Regions from separate parts of the Pseudoxanthomonas sp. JBR18 genome, predicted to be linked through region 1. Evidence: predicted binding sites of a transcription regulator. Region 1 holds the regulator's gene; the other holds the start of a gene.
The links. Region 1 encodes HrcA, which represses chaperone genes, less so after heat shock. Its sites were predicted from a motif close to TTNGCACTCNNNNNNNNNGAGTGCNAA; they were not measured.
Positions count from the first base shown of each region.

Region 2: rpoH (RNA polymerase sigma factor RpoH) is a predicted target of HrcA. The motif match lies at 5,789-5,815, and genes of this name have one in related genera.

Region 1 covers NZ_CP116339.1:3,608,415-3,618,177, reverse strand. Annotated here, with positions in the region: partial or broken gene PJ250_RS16460 (prephenate dehydrogenase) at 1-1,021, opposite strand, end outside; gene PJ250_RS16455 (hypothetical protein) at 1,084-1,590, opposite strand; gene PJ250_RS16450 (cation:proton antiporter) at 1,789-3,063, shown strand; gene dnaJ (molecular chaperone DnaJ) at 3,131-4,261, opposite strand; gene dnaK (molecular chaperone DnaK) at 4,408-6,336, opposite strand; gene grpE (nucleotide exchange factor GrpE) at 6,483-7,010, opposite strand; gene hrcA (heat-inducible transcriptional repressor HrcA) at 7,057-8,127, opposite strand; gene recN (DNA repair protein RecN) at 8,219-9,763, shown strand, end outside.
Region 2 covers NZ_CP116339.1:473,800-483,562, forward strand. Annotated here, with positions in the region: gene PJ250_RS02330 (hypothetical protein) at 1-583, opposite strand, end outside; gene PJ250_RS02335 (primosomal protein N') at 1,016-3,196, shown strand; gene PJ250_RS02340 (NAD(P)/FAD-dependent oxidoreductase) at 3,354-4,673, shown strand; gene rpoH (RNA polymerase sigma factor RpoH) at 4,897-5,778, opposite strand; gene gndA (NADP-dependent phosphogluconate dehydrogenase) at 6,226-7,635, shown strand; gene PJ250_RS02355 (endonuclease/exonuclease/phosphatase family protein) at 7,788-8,681, shown strand; gene PJ250_RS02360 (sensor domain-containing diguanylate cyclase) at 8,807-9,763, shown strand, end outside.

The sequences.
Region 1 (9,763 bases):
GGAAGTGCACCTCGCCGGCAGGATTGCGCAGAGAATGCAGCGAGGCGATGCTCACGCCGTGCCGTTCGAACACATGCAGCAAGGCGCGCAACGAGCCGGGCTGGTCCAGCGGCAGGTGCACCGACAGGCTGCGCGGCTCGGCCAGATCGGCCAGCAGGTAGCCGATCCGCTCGAAGCGGTAATTGCCCTCGGCCAAGGCCGCCGGGCCGATGGCGTCGCGGTTGTCGGCCAGCATCCGCTGGCGGAACGCGGCGCGGGCCGCCTCGTCCCCAGCCACGACCTGGTCGCGCAGCGCCGACAACTCCTCGACCAGCGTCTCAAGGGCCGGCCCGACGTGCGGATTACCGAACTGGATGTCCTCGTAGATCGCAGGGTTGAGCGAGAGGATGCGCGCGATCATCGCCCCGTCCATCTCGAAGGATGCAGAGCGATACGGGAACAGCTCGGCCCAGGTGCCCACCTCCGGCGCCAGCCGCCGCAGCGCACCGGCCTGGGCCAGGTGGCCGGCATGGACCATGGCCTGGACCACGGCCATGACCTGGTCGTGGTGCTCGGGCGTGGTGCGTACGCACTGGGCTTCCAGCGCGTCGAGCAGGGTCTGCAGCCACGGGCGCCACGCGTCCAGGCGCGCCTCGCAGACCACCATCGGCCGGCCCTTGAGCGTGGGGGACTTGGGCGGTGCGGTCATCGGGTGCAGGCCGACCACCTCGGCCCGCGAGCGCAGCATCGCGGCCACCGGCTCGGTCTTGATCGAGGTCAGGTCCAGCCACAGCTGGCCGGACTCACGCCCGGCGGCCAGCGCCACGTAGTGCGCGATCACCTCGGCCGTGACCCGGATGGGCGCACTGAACACCAGCACCTGCGCCTGCGCCAGCAAGGCGTCGGGGGATAGCGATGCAGGATCGGACGGGTCATGCCCGATCACCCGCAGCCCCATGTGGCGCTCCAGGAAACGCGCGAGCCAGCGGCCGTAGGCGCCAGCGCTGCCGACGATGCCGACGACGGGAGAAGAGCTGTGCATACTGCGCGATCATGTCCAAAGAGCAGCGCGCATTGTAGGCAAGCGCGGGCCCGCAGGCGGCCTCAGCGATTGACGCCCATCCAGTTGATGCTCTGCGAACCGGTGATCATGACGCGTCCGCGGCGCTTGATCACCGTGTCGGTCGAGCGTGACGACATCCCGAGCATGCCGATGTACAAGGTGCTGCGGGTCTTGACGATGGCCCGAGAGCCATCGGGCGCCACGTCCACCGACACAATGGTCTGACTGGAATCGGGTTTGAAGCGGCCACCGCTGCGTGCGCGCAGCTGGGCCATCTGGCCGATCAATTGGGTAATGCCATCGCACGTTTCCTCGCGATCCTGCTGCATCTGCCGCGAGCGGCCCTCGATCCACACTGTCCCGCGCTGAAGGTAGTCCTCCGACATCATCGCGCACAGTGCCGGCGCATCCAACGCCTCCCCCGCTTCCATCTGCGCCACATAGAACGCCTGCACATCGGCCTCGGTCAATGTGTCGCGCCCGAACCACAGCCAATACGCCACGCCGGCCGCAATGGCCAGCACGCCCAACATCGCGAGTGTTCGCACCTTTGACTCCCCCTGTGACGTCCCTGTTCCCGGCGCCTTGCACGCCGGGGGCATCTCGATCCAACGCCTCAGATCATGCCCAATGTCGGCGCCCTCGCCAAGCACGCCGCAAGGGGCCAGCGCGACGCGCACGATGGGCTTACCGCAGCGCGGGCCACTCGGCGACAATGGATGCCAGCTCGCTGCCCCAGGATCGCCATGTTCGAGATCGCCGTCGTCTTCCTGGTCGTGACCGCGTTGATGGCCTACGTCAACCGCCGCTTCATCGGCCTGCCCGACACCATCGGCGTCATGGTGGTGGCCATGCTGGTGTCGTTCTCGCTGATTGGGCTGGACGCGCTGGGCGTGGCGACCTTCCGCGAGCACGCGACCGCGTTGCTGCGCTCGGTCGACTTCAGCGAGGTGCTGATGCAGGGCATGCTCTCGATGCTGCTGTTCGCCGGCGCGCTGCACGTGGACCTGAGCGAACTGCACAACTATCGCTGGCAGGTGGGCCTGCTGGCGGTCGGCGGCACGCTGGTCTCCACGATCATCGTGGCCTACGGGCTGTACTGGTTGCTGCCGATGCTGGGCCTGCCGCTGGCGCTGCCGTGGTGCCTGGTCTTCGGCGCCTTGATTTCCCCGACCGACCCGATCGCGGTGATGGGCATCCTCAAGTCGGCCCGCGCGCCCAAGAGCCTGGAGCTGGTGATCTCCGGCGAGTCGCTGTTCAACGACGGCGTGGGCGTGGTGCTGTTCGTGCTGCTGCTCGAGGCGGCCTCCATGGGCGATACCCCGGGTGCCGGCGAGGTCGCCAAGCTGGCCGTGCACGAGGTCGGCGGCGGCCTGCTGCTGGGCGGCATCCTGGGATATGCGACCTACCGCCTGCTCAAGAGCATCGACAGCTACCAGGAAGAAGTCCTGATCACCCTGGCCGCGGTGCTGGGTGGCTACGCGTTGGCCAACCGCCTGCATGTGTCCGGGCCGCTGGCGATGGTCGTGGCCGGGCTGATCGTCGGTAACCGCGGGCGGCGCCTGGGCATGTCCGATACCACGCGCAAGTACCACGACCTGTTCTGGGCGCTGCTCGACTCGATCCTCAATGCCGTGCTGTTCGTGCTCATCGGCCTGGAAGTGCTGGTGGTTCCCTTCAGCCTGGCCCTGCTGGGCGCGGCCGCGCTGACCATCGCGGTCACCCTGCTGGCGCGGCTGGTGGCAGTCGGCACGCCGATCGCGGTGCTGCGCAGCGGGTTCGGCCTGCCGCGCGGGTCATGGAAGGTGCTGACCTGGGGTGGACTGCGCGGTGGCATCTCGGTGGCGCTGGTGTTGTCGCTGCCGGCCGGCGAGACCCGCGACATGCTGCTGGGCATCACCTATGTCGTGGTGGTGTTCTCGATCCTGGTCCAGGGACTGACCATCGGCCGGGTCGCGCGCAGCCTGCCGATCAGCCAGGCGCCGCCACGGCCTGACGCGAGCGATCCACACGCGCACTGAATCCAGACATGAAAAAGCCGGCTCGCGCCGGCTCTTCATGTTGCCTCGAAGCCTGTCCCAAGTGCCCTCAGGACGTCATCCGGTCCCAAAAGCCCTTGACCCCGTCCAGGAACGTGGCCGACTTGGGCGAGTGCTTGCGCGCGTCGTCGCCCCCGAAGGTGGCCTCGAACTCCGCCAGCAATTCGCGCTGACGCGCGGTGAGGTTCACCGGCGTCTCCACCACGACCTTGCAGAACAGGTCGCCGGTGGAACGGCTGCGCACCGACCGCACGCCCTTGCCGCGCAGACGGAAGAGCTTGCCGGTCTGGGTCTCGGCCGGAACGCGGATCTCCGCCTCGCCGCCCAGGGTCGGCACACGCACCGTATCACCCAAGGCCGCCTGCGAAATGCGGATCGGCACGTCGCAGTGCAGGTCGTCGCCGTCGCGCTGGAAGATCTCGTGCTCGCGCACGCGCACTTCCACGTACAGGTCACCGGCCGGCGTGCCCGCCGGACCGGCTTCGCCCTCGCCCGCCAAGCGGATCCGGTCACCGGTATCCACGCCCGCCGGGATCTTGACCGACAGCACCCGCTCCTCCTCCACGCGACCGGCGCCATGGCAGGTCCCGCAGGGGTTACGGATGACCTGGCCGCGGCCTTCGCAATGCGGGCAGGCCTGCTGCATGGTGAAGATGCCGCGCTGCATGCGCACCTGGCCGCGCCCGGCGCAGGTGGTGCAGGTCTCGGTCTTGCCATCTTCCGAACCGCTGCCGTGGCAGGGCTCACAAGCGGCCATGGTCGGGATCTCGATGCGCTTGTCCACGCCGGCCACGGCTTCTTCCAGGTCCAGCTCCATCACGTAGCCGATGTCCGCGCCACGCCGGGCCGCGCGCGCGCCGCCTCCACCGAAGATGTTGCCGAAGATGTCCCCGAAGATATCGCCCATGTCCGGGCCGCCGAAGCCGGCGCCAGGACCGCCACCGCCCATGCCGTGCTCGAAAGCGGCGTGGCCATGCTGGTCGTAGAGGCGACGCTTGCCGCCGTCGGACAGGACCTCGTAGGCCTCCTTGCACTCCTTGAAGGACACCTCGGCGGTGGCATCGCCTGGGTTGCGATCAGGGTGGAACTTCATCGCGCAACGACGATAGGCCTTCTTCAGCTCCTCGTCGCTGGCGTTGCGGGCGACGCCCAGAACCTCGTAGTAGTCGCGTTTGCTCATTGCCGGATGCAGCCTGCGTTGAATGGGGAATCATGGCATCGACGCCGGGCCTTCGAAGGCCTGCGGCGGGCGGTGCCGGAAACGCCGGAGGAGCGGAGCCGTAGCCCCGCTCCTCCATGCGTTCCTATTGCAGCATCGGGCTGCGCTTACTTCTTGTCGTCCTTGACCTCGGTGAACTCCGCATCCACCACGTCGTCGGTCGCGCGGTTGGCCTGCTCGGCGCCGCCCTCGGCACCCGGCGCACCGCCCTGCTCGCCCGCCGCGGCGGCGGCGTAAAGCGACTGGCCGGCTTCTTCCAGCGCCTTGGATTTGGCCTCGATCTGGGCCTTGTCGTCGCCCTTCATCGCGGTTTCCAGTTCACCCAGCGCGGCTTCGACCTTGCCGATCACATCGCCGCCGACCTTGGAGCCATGCTCGGTGATCGCGGTACGGGTGGCGTGGATCAGGCCATCGGCCTGGTTGCGGGCCACGACCAGTTCCTGGAACTTCTTGTCCTCGTCGCGATGCGCCTCGGCGTCGGCGACCATCCGCTGGATCTCGTCGTCCGACAGGCCCGAACCGGCCTTGATCTCGACCTTCTGCTCCTTGCCGGTCTTCTTGTCCTTGGCGGTCACGTGGACGATGCCGTTGGCGTCGATGTCGAAGGACACCTCCACCTGCGGCATGCCGCGCGGCGCCGGGTCGATGCCCGACAGGTCGAAGCGAGCCAGCGACTTGTTGAAGCGAGCCTGCTCGCGCTCACCCTGCAACACATGCACGGTCACGGCCGACTGGTTGTCCTCGGCGGTGGAGAAGGTCTGCGAGGCCTTGGTCGGCACCGTGGTGTTCTTCTCGATGATCTTGGTGAATACGCCACCCAGGGTCTCGATGCCCAGCGACAGCGGGGTCACGTCCAGCAGCAGCACGTCCTTGACGTCACCGGCCAGCACGCCGCCCTGGATCGCGGCGCCCAGCGCCACGGCCTCATCAGGATTGACGTCCTTGCGCGGCTCCTTGCCGAAGAATTCGGCCACGGCCGCCTGCACCTTGGGCATGCGGGTCTGGCCACCGACCAGGATCACCTCGCCGATGTCGCTGGCACGCAAGCCGGCATCGTTGAGCGCGGTGCGGCACGGCTCGATCGACTTCTTGATCAGGTCCTCGACCAGGGCTTCGAGCTTGGCGCGGGTCAGCTTGATGTTCAGATGCTTCGGACCGGAGGCATCGGCGGTCACGTACGGCAGGTTGACCTCGGTCTGCTGCGAGGAGGAGAGCTCGATCTTGGCGCGCTCGGCGGCGTCCTTCAGGCGCTGCAGAGCCAGCGGGTCCTTGTGCAGGTCGATGCCCTGGTCCTTGTTGAACTCGTCGACCAGATAGTCGATGACGCGCGCGTCGAAGTCCTCGCCACCCAGGAAGGTGTCGCCGTTGGTGGCCAGCACTTCGAACTGCTTCTCCCCGTCGACGTTGGCGATCTCGATGATCGACACGTCGAAGGTGCCGCCGCCCAGGTCGTAGACCACGATCTTGCGGTCCTGCGAATCGCCCTTGTCCAGGCCGTAAGCCAGGGCCGCGGCGGTGGGCTCGTTGATGATGCGCTTGACGTCCAGGCCGGCGATCTTACCGGCGTCCTTGGTCGCCTGGCGCTGGCTGTCGTTGAAGTACGCCGGCACAGTGATGACCGCCTCGGTGACGGTCTCGCCCAGGAAGGCCTCGGCGGTCTTCTTCATCTTCTCCAGCACGCGGGCGGAGATTTCCTGCGGGGCCATCTTCTTGCCGTCGGCGGTGGCCACCCAGGCGTCGCCGTTGTCATGGGCCAGGATGCCGTAAGGCACCAGGTCCAGGTCCTTCTTGACTTCCGCGTCGGTGAACTTGCGGCCGATCAGACGCTTGACCGCGTAGAAGGTGTTCTTGGGGTTGGTCACGGCCTGGCGCTTGGCCGAGGCACCGACCAGCACTTCGCCGTCCTTGGTGTAGGCGACGATGGAGGGCGTGGTGCGATCGCCTTCCGAGTTCTCGATGACGCGGGCCTTGCCGCCTTCCATGATCGCCACGCACGAATTGGTCGTGCCGAGGTCGATGCCGATGATCTTGCCCATGGTGATTACTCCGTAAAAGCGAAGGTTTGTCGGGTTGGGGCCGGGTGCGTGCCCGGCCGATGAACCAGATATAAGGACGCTGTGACGCGCTTCAAGCGCTCGTGGAACACAAATTTCCGGCCGCCCTGCGGCCGCTCAGTGCCCGCTCAGTCGTGACGCGCGACGACCACCAGCGCAGGACGCAGCAGACGGTCGTTGAGCAGGTAACCTTTCTGGAACACCTGGATCACGCTGCCCGGGGCCGCGCCGTTGGGCTCGGCCTGGCTGATGGCCTGGTGGTGTTCCGGGTTGAACGGCTGGCCCATCGGGTCCAGCACGGTCAGGCCGTTGTCGTCGGCCACCTTGAGCAGCTGCTTCTGGGTCAGTTCCAGGCCCTCGCGCAGTGGGCTGGGTTCGGTGCCGGCGGCCAGCAGGCCGGCGTCCAGGCTGTCGAAGACCGGCATCAACTGGCCCAGCAGCTTTTCATTGGCGAAGCGGCGCGCTTGCTCCACGTCGCGGGCCACGCGCTTGCGCTGGTTCTCCAGGTCGGCACGATCCAGCAGGACCGAGGCACGGACCTGGTCCAGCTCGTTGCGCAGGGTTTCCAGCTCGGCCTGCAGCAGCGCCTCGGTGGTCTGCTCGGCGGAGGTGGTGTCGGCCGTCGGCTGGCCGTCGGTGTATTCGTTTGCAGTCATGCTCCAGATCCGTCGTTGGCGGGGGTTGGTCCGCCGCAAGGCCCAGCTATGGGGCCGGCGTGGACGGATTCAAGTCATCCCCGGGACGCAGCATTGCCGCGCCGAGCGCATCGGCGGCCGCCTGGACCACCGGAATCACCGTCTGGTACGCCATCCGCGTGGGCCCGATCACGCCCAGCACGCCCAGGACCTGACCACTGGCCCGGTACGGCGCGGCGACCAATGACATGCCATCCAGCGGCGCCAGGCCGGTTTCCTCGCCGATGAAGATGCGCACGCCCGGGGCACTGATCGTGCGTTCGAGCAGTTGCAGGATCTCGCGCTTGCGGGCGAAGGCCTCGAACAGTTCGCGCAGGCGGTCCAGGTCGGACAGGTCCTGCACGCCCATCAACCGGGTCTGGCCGGCCAGCACCATGTCGTCGTCGGACGGCACCAGGGCGTGTTCGGCCAGTTCCACGGTATGGGCCAGCAGGCCTTCCATCTCCGAGCGGGCCGCACGCAATTCGCGCAGCAGCGTGGCCCGGATCTCGGAAATCGGCCGCCCGGCGAAATGCGCGTTCAGGTAATTGGCCACCCGCTCCAGCTCGGACGGGTCGTACAGCCGGCGCGGCTCGATCACCCGGTTCTGCACGTCGTTGTCGGCGAAGACCAAGATGGCCAGCACCCGGCGCCCGTCCAGCGGCACAAAGTCGATATGCCGGAACGCGAACTGCTCGCGCTTGGGCGCCCCAACCACGCCGACGAAGTGGGTCATGGCCGACAGCAGCTCGGAGGCATTGCCCAGCAGGGCCTGGGTACCGGTGCCGGACGGCAGCTCGGCACGCAGGCGGGCGACCTCGCGCTCGGCCAGCGGCTGCATCTGCACCAGGCTGTCCACGAAGACCCGGTAACCCTGCGCGGTCGGCACCCGGCCGGCGGAGGTGTGCGGCGAGCTGAGCAGGCCGGCATCTTCCAGGTCGGCCAGGATGTTGCGGATGGTGGCCGGACTCACGTCCAGGCCCGAATGCCGGGCCAGCGTGCGCGAGCCGACCGGCTCGCCGTCATGGATGTAGCGGGCGATCAGCGTGCGCAGCAGTTGCCGTGCACGCGCATCCAGTTCTGGCCGTCGGGAACTCATGGCCGATAGATAACGGCCCGGACCGGGGTTTGCAACTGCCCGCGCACGGTCTCAGCACGTGCGCCGCCAGGCCCTACAATGCCGGCCGCATATGCTCAGACATCTCACCATCAAGGACTTCGCCGTGGTCCGCGCCACGGACCTGGAATTCGGCCCCGGCATGACGGTGATTTCCGGCGAGACCGGCGCCGGCAAGTCGCTGCTGGTCGACGCCCTCGGGTTCCTGTCCGGCCTGCGCGCCGATGCCGGCGTGGTGCGCCACGGCGCCCAGCGTGCCGAACTGTCGGCCGAATTCGAGCTGCCGCCCAAGTCCCCTGCCCTGGCCTGGCTGGTCGAACACGCTCTGGACGAGGCCGGCGCCTGCCAGCTGCGCCGCGTGTTGCGTGCCGACGGCGGCTCTCGCAGCTGGATCAACGGCCGCAGCGTGACCCTTTCGCAGTTGAGCGAACTGGCTGGGCTGCTGGTGGAGATCCACGGCCAGCACGAACACCAGGCCCTGCTCTCCAGGCCGCGCCAACTCGCCCTGCTGGACGCCTTCGCCAACTGCCAGCCGCAGGCCGAGGCCGTGCGCCGCGCCGCCGCGGCCTGGAGCCAGCGCCTGGACGAACGCGAGCGACTGACCGCCCAGGGCGACGTCTCCGACCGGTTGAATTACCTGCAGCACCAGCTCGACGAGCTCCGCGCCGAGGACCTGGGCCCCGAGTCGATCGAGGCCCTGGTGGCCACGCATCGTCGGCAGGCGCATGCCGCCACCTTGATCCAGGCCTGCGACGACAGTCTGGGCAGGTTGTCCGGCGAGGATGCGCCCTCGGCCAGCCAGCTGTTGCTGCAGACCCGCGGCGAGCTGGCCCGCGCGGCCAGCCACGAACCGCGCCTGGGCGAGGTCGATGCCCTGCTGGACAGCGCCCAGATCCAGCTGGAGGAGGCGCTGGGCCTGCTCAACCAGATCCGCGACGACCTGGACGTGGACCCGGACCAGTTCGAACAGGCCGAGCGTCGCCTGACCCGCCTGCACGACTTGGCGCGCAAGCACCGGGTCACGCCGGAACAACTCGACGAGGTGGCGAGCCGGATCGAGCAGGAACTCGAAAGCCTGCGGGGCGCCGGCGAGCGCCTGGCCGGCCTGAACGCCGAGATCGAAGCCGCCCGCCAGGCCTGGAAGACCGCCGCCGCCGCACTCACCAAGGTCCGCACCAAGGCCGCCGCGGCGCTGGCAAAACAGACCAGCGCCCTGATCGGCGAACTGGGCATGGGCGGCGGCAAACTCGACGTGCTGCTCGAACCGGTCGACACCGAGCGCCCCGACCCACAGGGCGCCGAGCGGGTCGAACTGCTGGTGGCGGCCAACGCCGGCCAGCCGGCGCGCCCGCTGCGCAAGGTCGCCTCCGGCGGTGAACTCTCACGTATCTCGCTGGCCATCGAAGTGGCCGCACTGGGCTCGGACGCGGTGCCGACGATGGTCTTCGACGAGGTCGATTCCGGCATCGGCGGCGCGGTGGCCGACATCGTCGGCAAGAAGCTGCGCGACCTGGGCCGCCAGCGCCAGGTGCTGTGCGTGACCCACCAGCCACAGGTGGCCGCGCAGGGCCACGCCCACTACCGGGTCAGCAAGGCGCCGGTCGAGGGCATGACCCAG
Region 2 (9,763 bases), 1.5 Mb from region 1:
GGCGGGGTGTCTGGCCCTGCACCAACGACTCGCGCAGACGCGACAGGTGCGCCAGCCGCTCTGGCGGAAGCGCCCGCAGGTGCTGCTGGATCGCCTCGGCCAGAGCGCGCCAGGCATCGGCATCGGGTTGGCCTTCCGCATCACGCGGACAGGCCCGGGCCAGCGCCTGACGATAGCCGGCCTGGTCCACGCCGAGCACCGCGCCGGCATCCTCTTCGTCCAGTCCTGCAACCAGGCGCAGGAGCAAAGCCAGGCGGTCGTCATCGGCCAGATCGGCCAGGTGATCCAGGGCGTCGGGCCAGCGCGCCTCCGGGTGCGCCTGGCGCAAAGGGGGTGCGGCGACCAGCAGCGACCAGAAGCCGCGTGGCCAGGCGGCCATCGGCTGCTCGCTGGCGTACTGGCGGAAGGCCCGCAGCGCGGCGGCCAGGGCGATCTCGCCGGTGTCGCGGCGGCCGCACTGGAGCTCGGCCAGGACCACGCCGCGTCGTTCGACCCCGCGCAGGAAGGCTGAGAGCGCGGCGGGGACGTCGTCGGTTGTGTTCAAGGGCAGGATCGGATCGGCAAGGCGGAATACGGGCGTCATGATAGGCGTGCCGACGCGGGTTGGGTTTGTCGACAAACGCCTTGACATTCGCCAAACATTCAAATTTCCCGGGATTCGACGGGGCTTGACTTCAAAGCGGTTGTGCACAGCAATCATTTTTCGTTCACCAAGCCCCTCGCAGGCGAGCACGGCGGTTCCCAAACACCAGGGTTCCACGCACAACTTGTTGTTCTATATGGAAAAAACCGGCTTGGCGTTTTTTTCACCAATGTGACGGATGCCTAACGACCACGCGAATTTACGCGTGGAGCACCCACGCCATGCACAGGCTTATCCACAGCCGATGTGGATAAGGGGGTTTTCCCAATGGCGACCGGGGGTTGCGCGTGGTTTGTCAGTGAAATGTCAGCTTTCTGACGCAAACGCACATGGCCCGGCTCGGGCGCAAGCGGTGACCTACACTTGCCGCCGATGTCCGCCGCTCTCGTCCTCCGCATCGCGCTGCCCGTCCCCCTGCGGCAGGCCTTCGACTACCTGCCTCCCGACGGCCACGCGGCCGGTCCGGGCGACATCGGTTGCCGCGTGCGCGTCCCCTTCGGCCATCGCGAGCTGGTCGGGATCGTGGTGGCGGTCGCGCCCGCGGATCCCGCGGCAGGCGCCTTGCGCAGCGCCCTGCAGATCCTCGACGCAGACCCGCTGCTGGTCGGCGAACTGCGCCGCTCGCTGCAGTGGCTGGCCAGCTACACCCACGCCCCACTGGGCGAGGTGCTGGCCACCGCCCTGCCCGGCCCCCTGCGCCACGGCGAGGCCCTGCCGACTCGCGAAGCCTGGCGCTGGCGCCTGACCGAAGCCGGCGTGACGGCCCGCGACCGCCTGCGCGCAGGCAGCAAACCGCGCCTGCTGGCCGAGGCCCTGGGCGGTGACGGCGTGGCCGAATGGCAACTGGACGACCTGCACCCGGGCTGGCGCACCGCCGCACGCAGCCTGGCCCAGCGCGCGTTCGCCGAGCGCATCGCCGAGGCCCCGCGGGGGTACGCCCAGCCGGCCCAGCCCGGCCCGGCGCTCAACCCCGAGCAAGAGGCCGCGGTGGCGGCCATCCCGGCGCAGGGGTTCGCCCCGATCCTGCTCGAAGGGGTCACCGGCTCAGGCAAGACCGAGGTCTATCTGCAGGCCATCGCCGCCTGCCTGGCCCGCGGCCGCCAGGCCCTGGTCCTGGTGCCGGAAATCGGCCTGACGCCGCAGACCCTGGCCCGCTTTCGCGCGCGCCTGGGCGTGGAGGTGTACGCACTGCACTCCGGGCTGGCCGATGGCGAGCGCGCCCTGACCTGGGCCGCCTGTCTGCGCGGCGAGGCGCGGGTGGTGGTGGGCACTCGCTCGGCGGTGTTCGTACCGCTGCCCGAGGCCGGGCTGATCGTGATCGACGAGGAACACGACGGCAGCTACAAGCAGCTGGACGGCATCCGCTACCACGCGCGCGACTTCGCCCTGGTGCGCGGCAAGGCCTTGGACATCCCCGTGGTACTGGGCAGTGCCACGCCCTCCCTGGAGACGCTGCACAACGCCCAGGCCGGGCGCTACGCGCACTTGCGCCTGACCACGCGCGCGGGCGATGCCAAGGCCCCCAACGTGCGCGTGATCGACGTGCGCAAGCGCCCGCTGGCGGCCGGACTCTCCCCCGAGACCCTGGGCGCGATCGCCGCCCAGCTGCAGGCCGGCGGCCAGGTGCTGGTGTTCAAGAACCGCCGCGGCTACGCGCCGGTGCTGCTGTGCCACGACTGCGGCTGGACCGCGCACTGCCATCGCTGCGACGCGCCGATGACCGTGCATGCGGCCGGCCGGCGTCTGCAGTGTCATCACTGCGGCCACCGCCAGGCGGCACCGCCGGCCTGTCCTGACTGCGGCGGGCTGGCGCTGCAGCCGCAGGGCGTGGGCACCGAGCGCCTGGAGGAACTGCTCGCCGATAGCTTCCCCCAGGTGCCGGTGCTGCGCATCGACCGCTCCACCACCGCACGCAAGGACGCGCTGGAGCAAGCGTTCGCCACGCTGGGCGACGGGCCAGGCATCCTGGTCGGCACCCAGATCCTGGCCAAGGGCCACGACCTGCCGCTGCTGACCCTGGTGGTGGTGGTGGGCGTGGACGAAGGCCTGTTCTCGGCCGACTTCCGCGCGGGGGAGAAGCTGGCGCAGTTGCTGATCCAGGTCGCTGGCCGCGCCGGTCGCGCCGCGCGCCCCGGGCAGGTCTGGCTGCAGACCCACCATCCGGGCCATCCGCTGCTGGAAACCCTTCTGTCCGGCGGCTACCGCGCGCTGGCCGACGCCGAGCTGCTGGACCGCCAGGCGGCCGGGTTTCCGCCGTTCGCTCACCTGGCGATGTTCCGCGCCGAAGCAAAACAGGTCGAGCACGTGCAGGCGTTCCTGCGCGCGGCCCGTGCCGCGCTGGCCAGCTTCGACGCGAGCGTCGAGCTGCACGGCCCGATGCCGGCGCCCATGCCGCGCCGGGCGGGGTTCCAACGCATGCAACTGCTGCTGTCCACAGCGCAACGCCCGCGCCTGCACGCGGCGCTGCAGGCGGCCCTGCCGGTGATCGACGCGCTGCCCGAGGCGCGGCGCGTGCGCTGGTCGTTGGACGTGGATCCCACGGACCTGTACTGAATCCGCGGCGGACACGCCGATGAGGGGATCTCATCAAAAAGTCGAATTGACGTGACGGCTCGCGCGGGTGCGGCATGACAGAATCCTGGGTATCGCGCGACAGGCTGAGCACACGCCCGGCGCCGCCAATGCTTTTCCAACTGCACCCCTCCCTCCCATGTCAGCTTCCACACACCATCTGGTCATTGTCGGCGGCGGTTTCGCCGGCCTGTGGGCCGCGCGCGCGCTCGACAACGCACCCGTGCGCATCACCCTGATCGACCGCCACAACCACCACCTGTTCCAGCCGCTGCTATACCAGGTCGCCACCGCCGGCTTGTCCGCGCCGGATATCGCCGCGCCACTGCGCCACATCCTCAGCGCCCAGCGCAACATCGAGGTCCAACTGGGCGAGGTCACCCATGTCGTTCCCGAGGCGCGCACGGTGGAACTGTCCGATGGCACCGTGATCGGCTACGACACGCTGATCCTGGCCACCGGCGCGGGCCACGCGTATTTCGGCAATGACCAGTGGGCCGAGCACGCGCCCGGCCTGAAGACCCTGGACGATGCCCTGCGCCTGCGCCGCGAGATGCTGGTCGCCTTCGAGCGTGCCGAGGCGGAGACCGACCCGGTCAAGCGCGCGGCCTGGCTGCACTTCGCCATCGTCGGCGGTGGCCCGACCGGCGTTGAGCTGGCCGGCACCCTGGCCGAGATCGCGCGTCACACGCTGAAGGACGAGTTCCGCCACATCGACCCGCGCGATGCGCGCGTGCGCCTGATCGAGGCCGGTCCGCGGGTGCTGCCCTCCTTCCCCGAGGACCTCACCGACAAGGCGCACGCGCAGCTGGAAAAGCTGGGCGTGGACGTCTGCACCGGCACGCCGGTCACGCACATCGACGAGCATGGCTACAAGCTCGGTGAGACGTTCTTCGCCGCGCGTACCGTGGTGTGGGCGGCGGGCGTGGCGGCCTCACCGCTGGCACGCTGCCTGGGCGTTCCACTGGACCGGGCCGGCCGCGTGCTGGTGCAGCCGGACCTGAGCGTGCCGGGCTACCCGGACATCTTCGTCGGCGGCGACCTGGCGGCGATCCAGCAGGCCAACGGCAAGCCGGTGCCCGGCGTGGCGCCAGCCGCCAAGCAGATGGGCAAGCACATCGCCAAGACGCTGCGCCAGCGGCTGGCCGGCAAGCCCGCGACGCCGTTCAAGTACAGCGACTTCGGCAACCTGGCCACCATCGGCCGCATGGCCGCCATCGTGCACCTGGGCAGGTTCAAGCTGTCGGGCCCGCTGGCCTGGTGGTTCTGGCTGGCCGCCCACGTGTACTTCCTGATCGGCTTCCGCAACCGCTTCGTGGTCCTGGTCAACTGGGCCATGGCCTACATCAGTTACCAGCGCGCCGCGCGCATCATCTTCGGCAGCGCGCCGAAGGAAAAGGTGCCCGACGACCATGGCGCCCAGGATCCCGTCGCCGAACAGCGCCGCGCCGCAGGCTGACCGGGCCGGCCGTGCCGGGATCGATCGTGCCGGGATCACGCAACCGCGCAGGGAAGCGCTTGCGCCGTTGTTCTCTTATGGCGGCCTCGGCCGCTCCCCATCACCGCCCCCATCGACGCGGCGTGGACCGGCCCCTCCGACACGTCCAGGGTCAGGGTGCGCAAGACCAATAAAAAACCCCGCCTGAGCGGGGTTCTTGTGCGTACTTTCCGGGCTGCCGGAATCAGGCCGCGAACAGCGCCTTCATCTTCTTGAGCGCGTTGGCCTCGATCTGGCGAATGCGCTCGGCGGAGACGCCGTACTCGTCTGCCAGTTCCTGCAGGGTGACCTTGTTGTCATCGTCCAGCCAGCGGCGGGCGACGATGTCGCGCGAACGCTGATCCAGGTTGGCCATGCCCTCGCGCAACAGTTCGAGCTGGCTGCCCTCGCTGTCGGCGCGCTCATAGGCCTGCGACGGATCTTCCTCACCCGCCACCAGGTAGTGGGCAGGCGACGGTGGCGCAGAGCGCTCCTCGTCCTCGTCGGCCGGGGCGTCGAAACCGATATCGCGACCGGACAGGCGCGACTCCATCTCGACCACTTCGCGCTCGGAGACGTTGAGGTCCTTGGCCACGGCGCTGACTTCGGCCGCGTTCATCCAGCCCAGGCGGGTCTTGGACTTGCGCAGATTGAAGAACAGCTTGCGCTGGGCCTTGGTCGTGGCGACCTTGACGATGCGCCAGTTCTTGAGGATGAACTCGTGCATCTCGGCGCGGATCCAGTGCACCGCGAAGGACACCAGGCGCACGCCCATGTCCGGGTCGAAGCGCTTGACGGCCTTCATCAGGCCGATGTTGCCTTCCTGGATGAGGTCGCCCAGCTGCAGGCCGTAGCCGCTGTAGCCACGGGCCACGTGCACGACGAAGCGCAGATGCGAGTGCACCAGTTCACGGGCGGCATCGAGGTCGTTGTCGTCGCGGAAGCGGTGCGCCAGCTCCTGCTCCTCATCGACCGTGAGCACCGGGATCTGGTGCACGGCGCCGATGTAGGCGTCCAGCGAGCCAAGCGGGCTGGGAATCGGGAGGTTGTTGGCCACCATGGCGGTGGCTGCGGAGGTCTGGTTCATGGCAGCGATATTAGCAATGTGGAGGTTCGACTGCTAAGGCCTGGAATGGTTCCCTTCGTTCTACCAAAAGGACAATCTTCCTGGATTTTGTTGTATTGCATTCACTTTTGGAAATACGACGCAAGACCAATCCAAATTTCATTTCGAATCAATCATTTGGCCGATACGACCGGCTCCAACGAGCTGCCTGACAATGACATGCGGGTCGTCAGGGCCGCGTTCAAGAGTCGAGCGCCTGGCGTTACATCCGACGAATGGTCGCCCCGGCCTCAGCCACCGGCCTGCACGGATCAAGACATCCGTCCCCGCAGTCCGCATCAGCAATCGCCGCCCTGTCGGACGCAGCGTCCCGCCGGGCACGGGACCGGCTGACGTCACGGTACCGGCGGCCTCGCTATCATGCGCGCCCATCTCACGCGGCACGGTCGCAAGGCACCTGGAGCACACATGAGCAAGCAACCTATCGGCGTGGTCGGCATGGCGGTCATGGGCCGCAACCTGGCCCTCAATATCGCCAGCCGAGGGCATAAGGTCTCCATCTACAACCGCAGCCGCGAGAAGACCGAGGAGGTCATGGCCGACAGCCCCGACGCCGGGCTGGTACCCACCTACACCCTGCAGGAATTCGTCGACTCGCTGGAAACCCCGCGCCGCATCCTGCTGATGGTCAAGGCCGGTGCCGGCACCGACGCGGTGATCGAGGAGTTGAAGCCGCTGCTGTCCAAGGGCGACGTGCTGATCGACGGCGGCAACACCTTCTTCCAGGACACCCGCCGCCGCAACCAGGAACTGGCCGACGCCGGCTTCCACTTCATCGGCACCGGCGTGTCCGGCGGCGAGGAAGGCGCGCTCAAGGGGCCATCGATCATGCCGGGCGGTCCCAAGGACGCCTATGAGCTGGTCGCGCCGATCCTGACCGAGATCGCGGCCAAGGCCGAGGACGGCACGCCGTGCGTGACCTACGTCGGTCCCGATGGCGCCGGCCACTACGTCAAGATGGTCCACAACGGCATCGAGTACGGCGACATGCAGCTGATCTCGGAGAGCTATGCGGTGCTCAAGCAGGCGCTGGGCCTGTCCAACGCCGAGCTGGCCGATATCTATACCCAGTGGAACGAAGGCGAGCTGGACAGCTACCTGATCGAGATCACCTCCAGGATCTTCCGCAAGCGCGATGACAGGACCGATGCCGACCTGGTCGACATGGTCCTGGACCGCGCCGCGCAGAAGGGCACCGGCAAGTGGACCAGCCAGAGCGCGCTGGACTTAGGCATTCCGCTGCCGCTGATCACCGAATCGGTGTTCGCCCGCATCGTGTCCTCGCTCAAGGACGAACGTGTGGCGGCGGCCAAGGTGCTGGCCGGGCCGGACGCGCCTGCGTTCGACGGCGACAAGGCCGCCTTCATCGAAGCGGTGCGCAAGGCGCTGTACCTGAGCAAGATCGTGTCCTACGCGCAGGGCTTCGCGCAGATGCGCGCGGCCTCGGACGAGTACGACTGGAACCTGCAGTACGGCGAGATCGCCAAGATCTTCCGCGCCGGCTGCATCATCCGCGCGCGCTTCCTGCAGAAGATCACCGAGGCCTATGCCCGCGACGACAAGCTGGCCAACCTGCTGCTGGACCCGTACTTCCAGAAGATCGCCGCCGATTACCAGGGCGCCTTGCGCGAGGTGGTGGGCACCGCAGTGAAGCTGGGTATCGCCGTGCCCTGCTTCGCCTCGGCCATCGCCTACTACGACAGCTACCGCAGCGCGCGCCTGCCGGCCAACCTGCTGCAGGCCCAGCGGGACTTCTTCGGTGCGCACACCTTCGAGCGCACCGATGCCGAAGGCAGCTTCCACGCTGATTGGAACTGATCGCCTGGGACCGGCCAAAGGTGTGATTCAAATCACATATTTGGCCGGTTCTGGCGCCCAATCACGTCTGGCGTGCGACCAATGTTGTGTTTCGGTCTGACGACATTTGCCTGAACATTGCATTCAGCAAATGTATTCACGCCGGAATCACGATGTCCCTGTTGCTTCGCTTATTGACCTCGCAGACGCGTCGACGCCGCCTGCGCCTGCTGTTGCTGGTCCTGGCCGCGCTGCCAGCGGCCTCGGTCCTGGCATCGCCCACGACGTTGAAGGTCATGACATTCAATGTCCGCACGCCGGTCGACACCGATGACAACCGTTGGGAGAACCGCCGCGATGTGATGGCCACGGTGCTGCGCACGCAGGCACCGGACGTGATCGGCACTCAGGAGTTGGTCAAGCGACAGGCCGATGACCTGATCGCCCGCCTGCCGCAGTACGCCTGGTTCGGCCAGGGCCGACGCGGCGGAGAAGATGATGAGCACATGGGCGTGTTCTACCGCACCGATCGCCTGCGCGTGCTCCAGTCCGGCGATTTCTGGCTGTCCGATACCCCGCAGGTGCCCGGCAGCATCAGCTGGGGGCATCCGCTTCCGCGCATGGTGACCTGGGCGCGCTTCCAGCGGATTGCCGACGGCGCGACGTTCACCCTCTACGACACCCATCTGCCCTATCGCGATGAGGACGAGGCCGCCCGCCTCAAGGGCGCGCGCTTGATCGCCGCGCGCCTGGAGGCGCTGCCAAAAGACGAACCGGTGATCCTGACCGGGGATTTCAACACCACGCCGGACAGCCAGGCCCATGCCGCGCTGACAGCCACGTTGCAGGATGCATGGACGGCTGCCCCGAAGCGAGCGGGCCCGGAAGGAACCTTCCACGATTTCACCGGCACGCCAGGGCGTCGGATCGACTGGATCCTGTCACGTGGGCTGGAACTCCGCTCGGTCGAAGCGATCACCTTCCACCAGGGCGCGCGCTATCCCTCGGACCATTTCCCGGTCGTGGCGGTGTTCGACCTGAAGCGCCCGCCTGCTCAGGACCACTAGCGCAACACGACGATCACGATCCGGCGGCCCCGATTTTCCCGGCGCGCGCCTCAAGTTGAGTCGAGACTGGTCGCTATCCCGGTCCAAGACTCCGCTCCTTCGGCGGGCTTAACACGCATAAGGCAATGACGTCCCACGCAGTGAAGCGCCTGGTCAGGCTGTTCCTCGCGCTGCTGCTGCTCCAGGGGCTGCTGGCCTGTGCGCCCGCCTCGCGCCCGGACGCCTACGTGGTCACCGGACATGCGGCCACAGACCAGGAAACGCCGCCCCAGTGCCGGCACCGGCACCGGCCGGACCGCACCCTGGTGACACTGCAGCCCCCGCCGGGGGGATGGCCTGGTGTTCCCCAGGCGGTGGTGGTGATGAACGTGTTCCAGGGTGAAGTGGAGATCCGCCACGACACCCGGGAGCGTTGCGGCACCCTGCAGGACGCGCGCACGCTGGACTCACGCTTCATGTCGGGGATGGGCATGGTGCTGGTGCCGGCCAAGGGCGATCTGAGTCCGATCCAGGTCGAGTTCGACCCAAGCCCCCTGCCCCTGTGGCGGCCGCTGGTCCGGCTGGGCCAGCCGGCAACGGTGCAGCGGCAGGACACCTTCCGCTTCTCGATGCGTGTCGCCTCGGTGGCGGTGATGCTGGCCCTGGTCATGTCCTCGATGCTGACCTTCCTGAGCACGCGCGAGCGCGCGTTCCTGTCCTATGCGGTCAGCTCGGCGCTGTTCGCGCTGTGGATGGCGCTGCTGTCCGGATTGTGGGCCTACCCGCGCCCCTGGCTGCCGCTCGGCGAGGCGTCCCTGCGTCTGGTGGTAGCCCTGCCCACCGCGCTGATCGGCATGACCGTGCGCATGCTCGTCCACCAGTCGGCGCCGGCGGCGCTGGCCCAGCCGCTGCGTCACGCGGCCAAGTGGCTGATGTGGCTGCTGTTCGCCTTGGCGGCCACCGCGCTGTTTTCCCCCGAAGCCTGGATCCCTGCCATGTCCATGCTGGACGAGGCGAGCTTCTACGCGCTGTGCCTGCTGCTGACGCTGCTCGCCTCATTCATCGTCTGGCGCGGGGAACGTGGCGGAATCACCACCGTGGCC